Regions from separate parts of the Streptomyces sp. NPDC051051 genome, predicted to be linked through region 2. Evidence: predicted binding sites of a transcription regulator. Region 2 holds the regulator's gene; the other holds the start of a gene.

Region 1 (6,752 bases), on a different contig from region 2:
CGCCGGGAGACGTACGCCCGCAAGCTCGCGGAGATCGGCCGGGACCTGGAGACGACGGCACCCGCGCCCGAGCCCTCCGACCCCGAGGACATCGACGACGACCTCCTCCGCCTCGTCTTCACCACCTGCCACCCCGTGCTGTCCGCCGAGGCCCGCACCGCGCTCACCCTGCGGCTGCTCGGCGGACTCACCACGGCCGAGATCGCGCGCGCCTTCCTCGCGCCCGAGCCGACGGTCGCCCAGCGGATCGTCCGCGCCAAGCGCACCCTGGCCCGGAAGAACATCGCCTTCGAGGTGCCGTACGGGCCCGACCGCGAGGCCCGGCTCGGCTCCGTCCTCGACGTCATCTACCTGATCTTCAACGAGGGGTACGCGGCCACCGCGGGCGACGACTGGCTGCGTCCGGGCCTGTGCGAGGACGCCCTGCGGCTGGCCCGCCTGCTGGCCGCCCTGATGCCCAAGGAGCCCGAGGTGCACGGCCTGGCCGCGCTGCTGGAGTTCCAGTCCTCGCGCACGGCCGCCCGCACCGCCCCCGACGGCACACCGGTGCTGCTGGCGGACCAGAACCGCCGCCGCTGGAACCGCATGCTCGTCGCCCGCGGCATCGCCGCCCTGGGCCGCGCCGAGGCCACGGCCGGCGGCACGCCCGGCCCGTACGTCCTCCAGGCCGCGATCGCCGCCTGCCACGCGCACGCGTACTCCTACGAAGAGACCGACTGGCGTGCCATCGCCGCCCTCTACGGCCTCCTCGCGGCCCGCGCCCCGTCCCCCGTGGTCGAACTCAACCGCGCGGTCGCCGTGTCGATGGCCGAGGGCCCGGAACCGGGCCTGCGGATCGTCGACGCCCTCGCCGCCGAACCGGCCCTGCGCGACTACCACCTGCTCCCCAGCGTCCGCGGCGACCTGCTCCGCCGCCTGGGCCGTACGGCGGAGGCGAGCGCGGAGTTCGAGCGGGCCGCGCGGCTGACCGGCAACGAACGGGAACGGGAGCTGCTGCTGCGCCGGGCCGCTCAGGCAGGGTGACCGACGAGCATCGTCGGCGCCCCCGCGACCCGGGTCAGGAACACGGTCGCCGAGTTCGGCCCCTGCGGCTTGACCTTCCTGCGCAGCTCCTCCGGCTCCACCGCCGAGCCGCGCTTCTTCACGGTGAGGATCCCCACCCCGCGCTCCCGCAGCAGCGCCTTCAGCTTCTTGACGTTGAAGGGCAGCCGGTCGGTGATCTCGTAGGCGGTGGCGTACGGCGTCGGCCGGAGCGTGTCCGCGGTGACGTAGGCGATGGTCTCGTCGACCAGGCCGCCGTCCAGGTCCCGGGCGACCTCGGCCACCAGATGGGCCCGGATGACGGCGCCGTCCGGCTCGTACAGGTAGCGCCCCACCGGCCGCACCTCCGGGTCGGGCAGACCGGTGCCGAGCAGGGTGCGCGGGCCGGGGAGGAGGGTGGCGCGCACCGCGCCCGGCCCGGTCCCGAACCACAGCACGGCCTCCTTCACGTCCCCGCCGTCGGAGATCCACTCGGCCTCGGCCGCGGCGGGCACGACCTCGTGCGGGATGCCGGGGGCGACCTTCAGCGCGCCGTGCGGAGCCTTCAGGGCCGCCCCGACCGCCCATGACAGCGGCGGCGAGTAGGCCTCCGGGTCGAAGATCCGTCCCCGGCCACCCCGCCGCGCCGGGTCGACGAACACGGCGTCGTACCCGTCCGTGTCGACCTCCGTGACGTCCGCCTCGCGCACCTCGATCAGACCGGCGAGCCCGAGCGCCTCGGCGTTGGCCCGGGCCACCGCCGCCGTCAGCGGGTCGCGGTCCACGGCGAGCACCCTGATCCCCGCGCGGGCGAGCGCGACCGCGTCGCCGCCGATCCCGCAGCACAGGTCGGCGACCGAGGCCACGCCGAGCGCCTTCATCCGCTCGGCGCGGTGGGCGGCGACACGCGCGCGCGTCGACTGCTCGACCCCGTTCGGCGTGAAGAACATCCGCTCAGCGTCCTCGGCACCGAACTTCGCCGCCGCCCGCTGCCGCAGCCGGGCCTGTCCGAGCGCCGCCGAGACCAGCTCGGCGGGGTGTTCGCGGCGCAGCCTGGTGGCGACGGCCAGTTCGTCGGCCGGGGCGGTGCCGCGCACGGCGTCGAGGAGGGCGCGGCCCTCGGGGGTGAGGAGCGGGGCGAGGTCGTTCACCGGGTCATTGTGGGCCAGTCGGTGGATGGTGCGCCTCCGGCGGCGGTGTCGGGCGGGATCGCGTGGACGTGACTGCGAGGATCCGGCGCCATGGGATCAGGATCAGTCGTACAAAATGACAAAAAGGGGGTGTGGCGGGTGGGGGTCGGGACCGGCATCACGGTCCTCGCCATGGCCACCCTCGCCTCCGGCTGCGCCCCCGGCGGCACGGGCACCGGCGGCACGGGCACCGGCAGCGCCGAGGGCCGTCCCGCCCCCGGCCGGCAGCCCCTCCAGGGGCAGCCCGCCCGCGCCCTGTACGCCTACGCCGCCAAGCTGCGCACCGAGTACGCCGCCCGGACCGCGGCCGCCGCCCGCTGGCGACTCGGGAAGGTCCCGCTGACGCCCCCCGTCCCGCCCGCGACGAAACCGGTGATCACCACCCGCCAGGGCTTCGAGGTCGACGACCACGAGGAACTCGGCCTCCCGCCGGTCTTCACCACCGTCCCCACCAAGGACAAGGTCGTCTTCCTCACCATCGACGACGGCGCCGAGAAGGATCCGGCCTTCCTGCGCATGATGAGCGACCTGAAGATCCCCTACACGGCCTTCCTCAGCGACTACCTCGTCAAGGAGGACTACGGCTACTTCAAGAAGATGCAGGACGCGGGGGTGACCCTGAACAACCACACCCTCCACCACCCCTACCTGCCCGCCCTCTCCTACAGCCGCCAGAAACGCGAGATCTGCGGCATGCAGGACGTCATCGAGAAGCACTACGGCAAACGCCCCGCGCTCTTCCGCCCGCCCTTCGGCAACTACAACCGCGACACCCTGCGCGCCGCGAAGGCGTGCGGCGTGAAGTACGCGCCGCTGTGGAGCGAGGAGGTCTTCGCCGACCACTGGGACTACCGCGAGTGGGACCGCGACCTCCACCCCGGTGACATCGTCCTCACCCACTTCCGCGGCCGCGCCGACTGGAAGGGCACCATGCCCGACATGATCCGCCGCTTCCTGGACCTGGTCACCGAGAAGGGCTACGCGGTGGCCCGACTGGAGGACTACCTGTGAGAAGGCGGACCGCGCTGCTCGCGTCCGCCGCGGCCCTCACGGTGACGCTGACCGGCTGCGCCCGGTCGGCCGACCCGGTCGAACACCCGGGCCGCACGGCGACGGAGCGGGTGCGGTCCGCGGGGCCGGGGGCCGGACAGGGCGTGCGGCCAAAAGCCCCGGCGGCCGAGCGGACCGCACGTCCGCACGCGCCGGCCGCGGAGCAGGCGTACCGCCGCTGGGGTCTGGCCGCCCCGCTCGCCCCCGCCCCCACCCCCGCCCGCACACCGGCGGCCGGCCCCCTCGCGGGCGGCCCGGCCCGCCCCGCCCTCCCGCCGGTCGTCGACCGGATCCCGACCCGCGACAAGGTCGTCTTCCTCACCTACGACGACGGCGCCGAACGCGACCCCCGCTTCGTCACCATGGTCCGCGAGCTGCGCCTCCCGGTCAGCATGTTCCTCACCGACAGCGTGGTGGGCCCGGGCTACGCGCACTTCGCCCGGCTGCGGTCGGTCGGCGCCGGCCTCCAGAACCACACCCTCGACCACGCCGCCCTGCGCGGCCTGCCCTACGCGGGCCAGCGCGCCGAGATCTGCGGCCAGCAGGACAAGCTCCGAGCCCGCTTCGGCCTGCGCCCCCGCCTGTTCCGCCCGCCCTACGGCACGTACGACACGGTGACCCTGCGCGCGGCCGCCGACTGCGGGATCACGGCCGTCGTCCTGTGGCGGGCCTCCATGGGGCCCACCGACCTCGCCTACACCCACGGCTCCCACCGCCTGCGCCCCGGGGACGTCGTCGCCGTCGACCCCGACGAGACCAGGGGCCCGAGCCTGCGGGAACGCACGACGAGGCTGCTGCGGCGGATCCAGGAACAGGGACTGACGGTGGGCCGTCTGGAGGACTACCTCTGAAGGCTTCCCCCCCCCGCCGGACAGCCGCCGGACACCGGTCACCGGCCCTCCGTCCGACCCGGATTCCGGCACGGGCGACGCACGGCGCTGGCACTCCGCTTGACCGAGTGCTAATCGCGGTCATAGTCTCAGCTCTGGCACTCCCCACTGGAGAGTGCCAATAGCGACGGGCAGGTCCGGCACCCGCGACGACGGATCCACCTGGTCGCCACCTCAGACAGTTAACCCCGTGAGATCTCCGAAGGGGGAGGTCGGATCGTGACGACCACCAGCTCCAAGGTTGCCATCAAGCCGCTCGAGGACCGCATCGTGGTCCAGCCGCTCGACGCCGAGCAGACCACGGCCTCTGGCCTGGTCATCCCGGACACTGCGAAGGAGAAGCCCCAGGAGGGCGCCGTCCTCGCCGTGGGCCCGGGCCGTTTCGAGAACGGCGAGCGCCTGCCGCTCGACGTCAAGGTCGGCGACGTCGTCCTGTACAGCAAGTACGGCGGCACCGAGGTGAAGTACAACGGCGAGGAGTACCTCGTCCTCTCGGCTCGCGACGTGCTCGCGATCATCGAGAAGTAATTCACCCAGTTCTGCAGTGAACTGCGCCCCTGGCCCCCGCGTCTTTGTGAAGCCGGGCGCTGGGGGCGCGGTTCGTTTCTCCCACGTTTTCCGAGAGGGCTGAACCGCTCCCATGGCGAAGATCCTGAAGTTCGACGAGGACGCCCGTCGCGCCCTCGAGCGCGGCGTCAACAAGCTTGCCGACACGGTCAAGGTGACGATCGGCCCCAAGGGCCGCAACGTCGTCATCGACAAGAAGTTCGGCGCCCCCACCATCACCAACGACGGTGTCACGATCGCCCGCGAGGTCGAGCTCGACGACCCGTACGAGAACCTCGGCGCGCAGCTGGTGAAGGAGGTGGCGACCAAGACCAACGACATCGCGGGTGACGGCACCACCACCGCCACCGTGCTCGCCCAGGCGCTGGTCCGCGAGGGCCTGAAGAACGTCGCCGCCGGCGCGTCGCCCGCCCTCCTCAAGAAGGGCATCGACGCCGCGGTCAAGGCCGTCTCCGACGAGCTGCTCGCCACGGCCCGCCCGATCGACGAGAAGTCCGACATCGCCGCCGTGGCCGCGCTGTCCGCCCAGGACCAGCAGGTCGGCGAGCTGATCGCCGAGGCCATGGACAAGGTCGGCAAGGACGGTGTCATCACCGTCGAGGAGTCCAACACCTTCGGTCTGGAGCTGGACTTCACCGAGGGCATGGCCTTCGACAAGGGCTACCTGTCGCCGTACTTCGTGACGGACCAGGAGCGCATGGAGGCCGTCCTCGAGGACCCGTACATCCTCATCAACCAGGGCAAGATCTCCTCCATCGCCGATCTGCTGCCGCTGCTGGAGAAGGTCATCCAGACCAACTCCTCCCGCCCGCTGCTGATCATCGCCGAGGACCTGGAGGGCGAGGCGCTCTCCACCCTGGTCGTGAACAAGATCCGCGGCACCTTCAACGCCGTCGCGGTGAAGGCCCCCGGCTTCGGTGACCGCCGCAAGGCGATGCTCCAGGACCTGGCCGTCCTCACCGGCGCCACGGTCATCTCCGAGGAGGTCGGCCTCAAGCTCGACCAGGTCGGCGTCGACGTGCTCGGTTCCGCCCGCCGCGTCACCGTCACCAAGGACGACACCACGGTCGTCGACGGTGCCGGCAACACCGAGGACGTCCACGGCCGCGTCGCCCAGATCAAGGCCGAGATCGCGAACACGGACTCCGACTGGGACCGCGAGAAGCTCCAGGAGCGTCTCGCGAAGCTGGCCGGCGGCGTGTGCGTGATCAAGGTCGGCGCCGCCACCGAGGTGGAGCTGAAGGAGAAGAAGCACCGCCTGGAGGACGCCATCTCCGCGACCCGCGCCGCGGTCGAGGAGGGCATCGTCTCCGGTGGTGGCTCCGCGCTCGTCCACGCCGTGAAGGTCCTCGAGGGCAACCTCGGCAAGACCGGCGACGAGGCCACCGGTGTCGCCGTCGTCCGCCGCGCCGCCGTCGAGCCGCTGCGCTGGATCGCCGAGAACGCCGGCCTGGAGGGTTACGTCATCACCTCCAAGGTCGCCGAGCTGGACAAGGGCCAGGGCTTCAACGCCGCGACCGGCGAGTACGGCGACCTGGTCAAGGCCGGCGTCATCGACCCGGTCAAGGTCACCCGCTCCGCCCTGGAGAACGCCGCCTCCATCGCCTCCCTCCTCCTGACGACCGAGACCCTGGTCGTCGAGAAGAAGGAAGAAGAGGAGCCCGCCGCCGGCCACGGCCACGGCCACTCCCACTCCCACTGACGCACGTCAGCCACCGAGGCCCGGCCCCCCCCGCGAGGGGTGCCGGGCCTCGGCACGTTCCGGCACCCGGCCGCGTGTCCCGCGGCCGGTCGGTCCGCGCTGTGGCCGCGCCCCGGTCGGCGGACCTCGCACGCCCCAACCGGGGTGAGGCCGGGGACAGCCCGGGCGGCGTGACCAGAGGCCGAACTGCCGTGGCGGAAGCCGGCGACGTCCGACGAGCCCGGGGGAGACCCGGGTGAAGGAAGCCGACGGGACGACGGAGGGTTCCGTCCCCCGCCGGGCGGGGCACGGAACCCTCGACGGCTCCTCGCGGGCTACTCCCCGAGTACCCCC
Region 2 (6,752 bases):
ACGGCGGCCGCGCCGGACTCGGGCGTCGCGAGGAAGGCGGTGCCGAGCTGGGCGGCGCTCGCCCCGGCGGCGAGGACGGCGGCGATCTGGCTGCCCCGCATGAGGCCGCCCGCGGCGATCAGCGGCAGGCCGACGGCCTCCCGGACCTGGGCGACCAGCGACAGCAGGCCGATCCCGGAGCCGTCGTTCTCGGGGATGTCGCGGTGGGTGCCCTGGTGTCCGCCGGCCTCCACGCCCTGCACGATCACCGCGTCCGCGCCGGCCCGCTCGACCGCGACGGCCTCCTCCACGGTGGTCGCGGTGACCAGGGTGAACGTGCCGGCCCGGCGCAGCGCGGCCAGCGCGTCCGGGCCGGGGACGCCGAAGTGGAACGAGGCCACCGGCACCGGGTTGTCCAGCAGTACCGCCAGTTTGGCGTCGTAGCCGTCGTCGCGGCCGCTGTCCGGATCGCCCAGTTCGGCTCCGTACCAGGCGGCCTCACCGGCCAGCTGGTGGGCGTAGACCTCGACGGCGCCGGTCTCGGCGTGCTCGGGCTGCGGCATGAACAGGTTCACGCCGAAGGGCCGGGAGGTCAGGCTCCGCAGTTGCTTGATCTCCTGGTACATGCCGTCGGCGGTCTTGTACCCGGCGGCCAGGAAGCCCAGCCCGCCGGCCTCGGACACGGCGGCGGCGAGCTGCGGGAGGGAGACGCCGCCCGCCATGGGGGCCTGCACGATCGGGAGAGGGAGGAGATCGGTCAGTGCGGAGGACATGACGGCATGTTGTCACGTCGCCCGGACGAGTCCGAATCCAGCCCGTCCGGCATTCGCGGAGGGGCCGTCCGGGCCGAGAGCGGGGGTCCGGGGGCACGGCCCCCGGGGGGACGGGACGGGGAAGCGGCGGCGGGGCGAGGAGGCCCCACCGCCCACCCGCCACCGTCAGCGTCCGTTGAAGGCGTCCTTCAGCCGGGAGAACAGGCCCTGCTGGCCGGGCTGGAACTGCCCGAGGGGCCGCTCCTCCCCGCGCAGCTTCGCCAGCTCCCGCAGCAGCCGCTCCTGCTCGGGGTCCAGCTTGTTGGGCGTCTGCACCTCGACGTGCACGATGAGGTCACCGCGTCCGCCGCCCCGCAGGTGCGTGACACCGCGCCCGTGCAGCGGGATCGACTGCCCCGACTGCGTGCCGGGCCGGATGTCGACCTCCTCGAGCCCGTCGAGCGTCTCCAGCGGCACCTTGGTGCCGAGGGCCGCCGCGGTCATCGGCAGGGTGACCGTGCAGTGCAGGTCGTCGCCGCGCCGCTGGAACTGCGCGTGCGGCAGCTCGTGGATCTCGACGTACAGGTCACCGGCGGGACCGCCGCCGGGCCCGACCTCGCCCTCGCCGGCGAGCTGGATGCGGGTGCCGTTGTCGACGCCGGCCGGGATCTTCACGGTCAGCGTGCGACGCGAGCGCACCCGGCCGTCGCCCGCGCACTCCGGGCACGGCGTCGGCACGACGGTGCCGAAGCCCTGGCACTGCGGGCAGGGCCGCGAGGTCATGACCTGGCCGAGGAAGGACCGCGTCACCTGCGACACCTCACCGCGGCCGCGGCACATGTCACAGGTCTGCGCGGTGGTCCCCGGCGCCGCGCCCTCGCCGCTGCAGGTGCCGCAGACGATCGCCGTGTCGACCTGGATGTCCTTGGTCGTGCCGAAGGCCGCCTCGTCGAGGTCGATCTCCAGCCGGATCATCGCGTCCTGGCCCCGGCGGGTGCGCGAGCGCGGTCCGCGCTGCGACGCCGTGCCGAAGAAGGCGTCCATGATGTCGGAGAAGTTGCCGAAGCCACCGGCCCCGAAGCCGCCCGCGCCGCCCCCCGCCTGGGACAGCGGGTCGCCGCCGAGGTCGTAGACCTGCTTCTTCTGCGGGTCCGACAGCACCTCGTAGGCGGCGTTGATCTCCTTGAACCGCTCCTGGGTCTTCGGATCGGGGTTGACGTCCGGGTGCAGCTCGCGTGCGAGCCGCCGGAAGGCCTTCTTGATCTCTTCCTGCGACGCGTCGCGGCGCACGCCGAGAACGGCGTAGTAGTCCGTGGCCACTTACGACTCCGCCAGGATCTGTCCGACGTACCGTGCCACTGCGCGTACCGCTCCCATCGTTCCCGGGTAATCCATGCGGGTCGGTCCGACCACGCCGAGCTTGGCGACTGCCTCGCCGCCCGAACCGTAGCCGACCGACACCACCGAAGTGGAGTTGAGTCCCTCGTAGGCGTTCTCGTGACCGATGCGTACGGTCATGCCCGAATCCCCCGCCTCGCCGAGGAGCTTGAGGAGCACGACCTGCTCCTCCAAGGCTTCCAGGACGGGTCGGATCGTGAGGGGAAAGTCATGTCCGAAGCGGGTGAGATTGGCGGTGCCGCCGATCATCAACCGCTCCTCGTTCTCCTCGACGAGCGTCTCCAGCAGCGTGGAGAGCACCGTCGTGACCGTGCCGCGGTCCTCAACCTCGAAGGCGTCGGCCAGGTCCTCGACCAGCCGCGGCACGTCGCTGAAGCGGCGGCCCGCGACCCGGCTGTTCAGCCGCGCCCGCAGGTCCGCCAGCGAGGCCTCGCCGAAGGGCGCCGGGCAGTCCACCATCCGCTGCTCGACCCGCCCGGTGTCCGTGATCAGCACCAGCATCAGCCGGGCCGGCGCCAGCGACAGCAGCTCGACGTGCCGCACCGTGGAGCGCGTCAGCGACGGGTACTGCACGACGGCGACCTGCCGGGTGAGCTGCGCGAGCAGCCGTACGGTCCGGGCCACGACGTCGTCGAGGTCGACGGCGCCGTCGAGGAAGTTCTGGATGGCCCGCCGCTCGGGGGCCGTCATCGGCTTGACGCCGGCCAGCTTGTCGACGAACAGCCGGTAGCCCTTGTCGGTGGGGATGCGCCCGGCGCTGGTGTGCGGCTGCGCGATGTACCCCTCGTCCTCCAGGGCCGCCATGTCGTTGCGGACCGTGGCCGGGGAGACGCCGAGGTTGTGCCGCTCGGTGAGCGCCTTGGAACCCACGGGTTCCTCGGTGCCGACGTAGTCCTGGACGATGGCGCGCAGCACTTGGAGCCTGCGTTCACTCAGCACCGCGCTCACCTCCAGAAGTCTTCCCCGGTCCCCCGGGCGCCTCGCCTGGCACTCTTCACATCCGAGTGCCAGCGTTCCCCGGCCCAGTGTACGGCTGTGGGGTACACCCTGGGCAAGGTCGGTCGCCCCGCCGGGCCGCCGGGGCTAGCGTCGCGGTATGAGCGTGACTTGGGAAGAGCTGGGATGGGAGCGGGTCGCCACCGGGGTCGGCCGGTGCCGGCTGCCCGGCTGGGACTGCACGGTGGGGCTGGTCGTCGGGGAGGGGCGGGCCCTGTTGGTGGACGCGGGGTCGAGTCTCGCCGAGGGCGCCCGGCTGCGGGCGCGCGCCGAGGAACTCGCCGGCCGCCGTGTGACGGATCTCGCGCTCACGCACCCCCACTTCGACCACGTCCTCGGGGCGGCGGCCTTCGCGGGCGCGGAGGTCTACGCGGCGGTGGGGGCGGACACGGTACCGGCGGACGAGCTGCGCGCGGACGCGGTCCGGTGCGGCCTGGACGAGACCGCGGCCGCGGAGGCCGCGGACACCCTGGTACGGCCCCACCACCCGGTCTGCGGCGAGTGGACGCTCGACCTGGGCGGCGGGCGGCAGGTCCTGCTGGCGAACGTCGGTCCGGGCCACACCGCGCACGACCTCGCCGTCCTCGTCCCGGCGGGCCCCGGCTCGCCCGAGGTCGTCTTCTGCGGCGACCTCGTCGAGGAGTCCGGCGAACCGCAGGCCGGGCCCGACGCCGTACCGTCGCACTGGCCGGCCGCCCTCGACCGGCTGCTGGACCTCGGCGGCGAGGACGCGCTGTACGTGCCCGGTCACGGCGCGGTGGTGGACGCCGCGTTCGTCCGGGCCCAACGGGACGCGCTGGCCGCGCGTTTCGGCGTGTCGCCGTGACCTTGCCGGGGCTTCTCCTATCGTCATCCGAATGGGCCCCCGTGTGTACTCCGCCGACCTGACCCCGCCGTGGAAGAAGCAGCGGTCCGCCCCCGAGGTCCCCGCGGACCCCGGTCTGGTGGTGGAGGAGCCCGGCACCGGTTTCTGCGGCGCGGTGATCCGCTGCGAGGCGGGCACGGTCACCCTGGAGGACCGCTTCGGCAAGCACCGGGTCTTCCCGCTGGAGCCGCGCGGCTTCCTCCTGGAGGGACGGATCGTGACGCTGGTCCGCCCGGCCCCGGCGGCTCCGGTACGGCCCGCCCGTACCGCCTCCGGTTCGGTCGCCGTGCCCGGCGCCCGCGCCCGGGTGGCCCGCGCCGGCCGCATCTACGTCGAGGGCCGGCACGACGCCGAGCTGGTGGAGAAGGTGTGGGGCGACGACCTGCGCGTCGAGGGCGTGGTCGTGGAGTACCTGGAGGGCGTGGACGACCTGCCGTCGATCGTCGCCGAGTTCGCCCCCGGCCCCGACGCCCGCCTGGGCGTACTGGTGGACCACCTCGTCCCCGGCACCAAGGAGTGGCGCATCGCCCGGTCCGTGACCAGCGAGCACGCGGTGGTGGTGGGCCACCCGTACATCGACGTCTGGGAGGCGGTGAAGCCGTCGGCGGTGGGCATCGCGGCCTGGCCCCGCGTCCCGCACGGGCAGGACTGGAAGACGGGGGTGTGCCGGGCCCTGGGATGGCCGTCGGAGAACACCGGCGCGGTGTGGCAGGCCATCCTGAAGCGGGTGGGGTCCTACAAGGACCTGGAGCCGGAGCTGCTGAGAGCGGTCGAGGAACTGATCGACTTCGTCACGGCACCGGCCGAGACCTGACCCGGGGCACGGGACACCGGGGTCGAGGTCCCTCGGTCGGGACCCTCAGTCCACCAGGTCCCGCACCACCGCGTCCGCCAGCAGCCGGCCCCGCAGGGTGAGGACGGCCCGGCCCGCCTCGTAGGGGTCGCCGTCCAGCAGCCCCTCCGACAGGGCCCGTCGCGACGCCGCCAGCCCCGCCTCCTTCAGCAGGTCCAGCGGAACCCCTTCCCGCAGCCGCAGCTCCAGCAGGATCCGCTCGACCCGGCGGTCCTCCTCCGACAGGACCTCGCGTCCGGCACCCGGTGAACGGCCGCCCGCCAGTGCCGCCGCGTACGCCCCCGGGTGCTTCACGTTCCACCAGCGCACGCCGCCGACGTGGCTGTGGGCCCCCGGACCCGCGCCCCACCAGTCGGCGCCCCGCCAGTACAGCTCGTTGTGCAGGCAGCGGGCCGCCTCGGAGGTGGCCCAGTTGGACACCTCGTACCAGTCGAAGCCCGCCGCGGACATCGTCTCCTCCGCGATCAGGTACCGGTCCGCGTGGACGTCGTCGTCGGTCATCGGGACCTCGCCGCGGCGGATCCGGCGGGCGAGCTGGGTGCCCTCCTCGACGATCAGGGCGTACGCGCTGACGTGGTCGGGTCCGGCACCGAGGGCGGCGTCCAGGGAGGCCCGCCAGTCGTCGTCCGACTCGCCGGGGGTGCCGTAGATCAGGTCGAGGTTGACGTGCTCGAAGCCGACGGCGCGGGCCTCCGCCACGCAGGCCTCGGGGCGGCCGGGCGTGTGGGTGCGGTCGAGGATCCTCAGCACGTGCTGCCGGGCGCTCTGCATCCCGAAGGAGATCCGGTTGAAGCCGCCCTGGCGGAGCGTGGCGAGGTACGCCGGGTCGACCGACTCCGGGTTGGCCTCGGTGGTGACCTCCGCGTCCGCGGCCAGCCCGAACTCCTCGCGGATCGCCGTGAGCATCCGGACCAGGTCCCCGGCCGCGAGCAGGGTGGGCGTGCCGCCGCCGACGAAGACCGTGCGGACCTCGCGCGGGTCGTCGCCGAGGACCTTGCGGGCCAGCCGGATCTCGTCGACCAGGGTGTCGGCGTAGTTCTCGCGGGAGGCGAGGACACCGCCGGTGCCGCGCAGCTCGGTGGCGGTGTAGGTGTTGAAGTCGCAGTAGCCGCAGCGGCTCGCGCAGTAGGGCACGTGCAGGTAGAACCCGAGGGGGCGGTCGGCGGCCCCGGCGAGCGCGGAGGCGGGCAGTGCGCCGTCGGTGGGGACGGGCTCGCCGTCGGGAAGTGCGGAAGGCATGTCCTCCATTGTCCCGTACGCGGCCCGTGGGTCCCGTGGGTCCGCCGTCCGGCTCCTCCGCGGTGCCGCACCTGCGCCGCGCCTGCACCGCCCGGCTACTCGGCCTGGAGCACCAGCAGGGCGAGGTCGTCCTCCGGGGGCCGGCCGCCGAACTCGTGGACCAGGCGGCGGATCCGCTCGGCGATCAGCTCCGCGTCCAGCCCCGCGCAGCCGGACAGGGCGAGGGCGAGGCCGTCGCCGTCGTCGAACTGGCGGGAGCCGGAGCGGCGCTCGGTGACGCCGTCGGTGACGCAGAGCAGGGTGTCGCCGGGCCACAGGTCCAGGCTCTCGCTGACGTACGTGGCGTCCTCGACGACGCCCAGGAGGGTCTGCGGCTGCGCGACCGTGGTCACGCCGCCGTCGGGCCCGAGCAGCAGGGGCAGGGGGTGACCGGCCGAGGCGAGGGTGCAGCGGACGCCGCCGTCGAAGGGCACGAGCTCGCCGTAGAGGAGCGAGAGGAAGCGGGTCTGCGGCCCGTCGCCGGGGCCCGCCGGACCGACCAAGGCGCGGGCGGCCGCGTCGGCGGCCTCGGTGGCGTCGTCGAGGAGGAGCTGGTTGAGGCGGTCGAGGACGTCGGCGACGCCGTACCCCTCGCGGGCCAGCAGCCGCAGCCAGGGCCGGGCCAGTCCGA

The links. The regulator HrcA, encoded in region 2, represses chaperone genes, less so after heat shock. The targets are predictions, from matches to a motif close to TTNGCACTCNGNNNNNCNGAGTGCNAA.
Region 1: groES (co-chaperone GroES) is a predicted target of HrcA. The motif match lies at 4,199-4,225, and genes of this name have one in related genera.

What each region holds. Positions count from the first base shown of each region.
Region 1 is NZ_JBFBCB010000046.1:22,867-29,618, forward strand. Features, by position in the region: gene AB0N31_RS28595 (sigma-70 family RNA polymerase sigma factor) at 1-1,023, shown strand, start outside; gene AB0N31_RS28600 (methyltransferase domain-containing protein) at 1,011-2,171, opposite strand; gene AB0N31_RS28605 (polysaccharide deacetylase family protein) at 2,343-3,221, shown strand; gene AB0N31_RS28610 (polysaccharide deacetylase family protein) at 3,218-4,111, shown strand; gene groES (co-chaperone GroES) at 4,370-4,678, shown strand; gene groL (chaperonin GroEL) at 4,791-6,419, shown strand; gene AB0N31_RS28625 (ester cyclase) at 6,734-6,752, opposite strand, start outside.
Region 2 is NZ_JBFBCB010000007.1:15,657-22,408, forward strand. Features, by position in the region: gene AB0N31_RS07635 (nitronate monooxygenase) at 1-752, opposite strand, end outside; gene dnaJ (molecular chaperone DnaJ) at 918-2,051, opposite strand; gene hrcA (heat-inducible transcriptional repressor HrcA) at 2,052-3,068, opposite strand; gene AB0N31_RS07650 (MBL fold metallo-hydrolase) at 3,226-3,951, shown strand; gene AB0N31_RS07655 (DUF3097 domain-containing protein) at 3,983-4,804, shown strand; gene hemW (radical SAM family heme chaperone HemW) at 4,850-6,082, opposite strand; gene AB0N31_RS07665 (ATP-binding SpoIIE family protein phosphatase) at 6,178-6,752, opposite strand, start outside.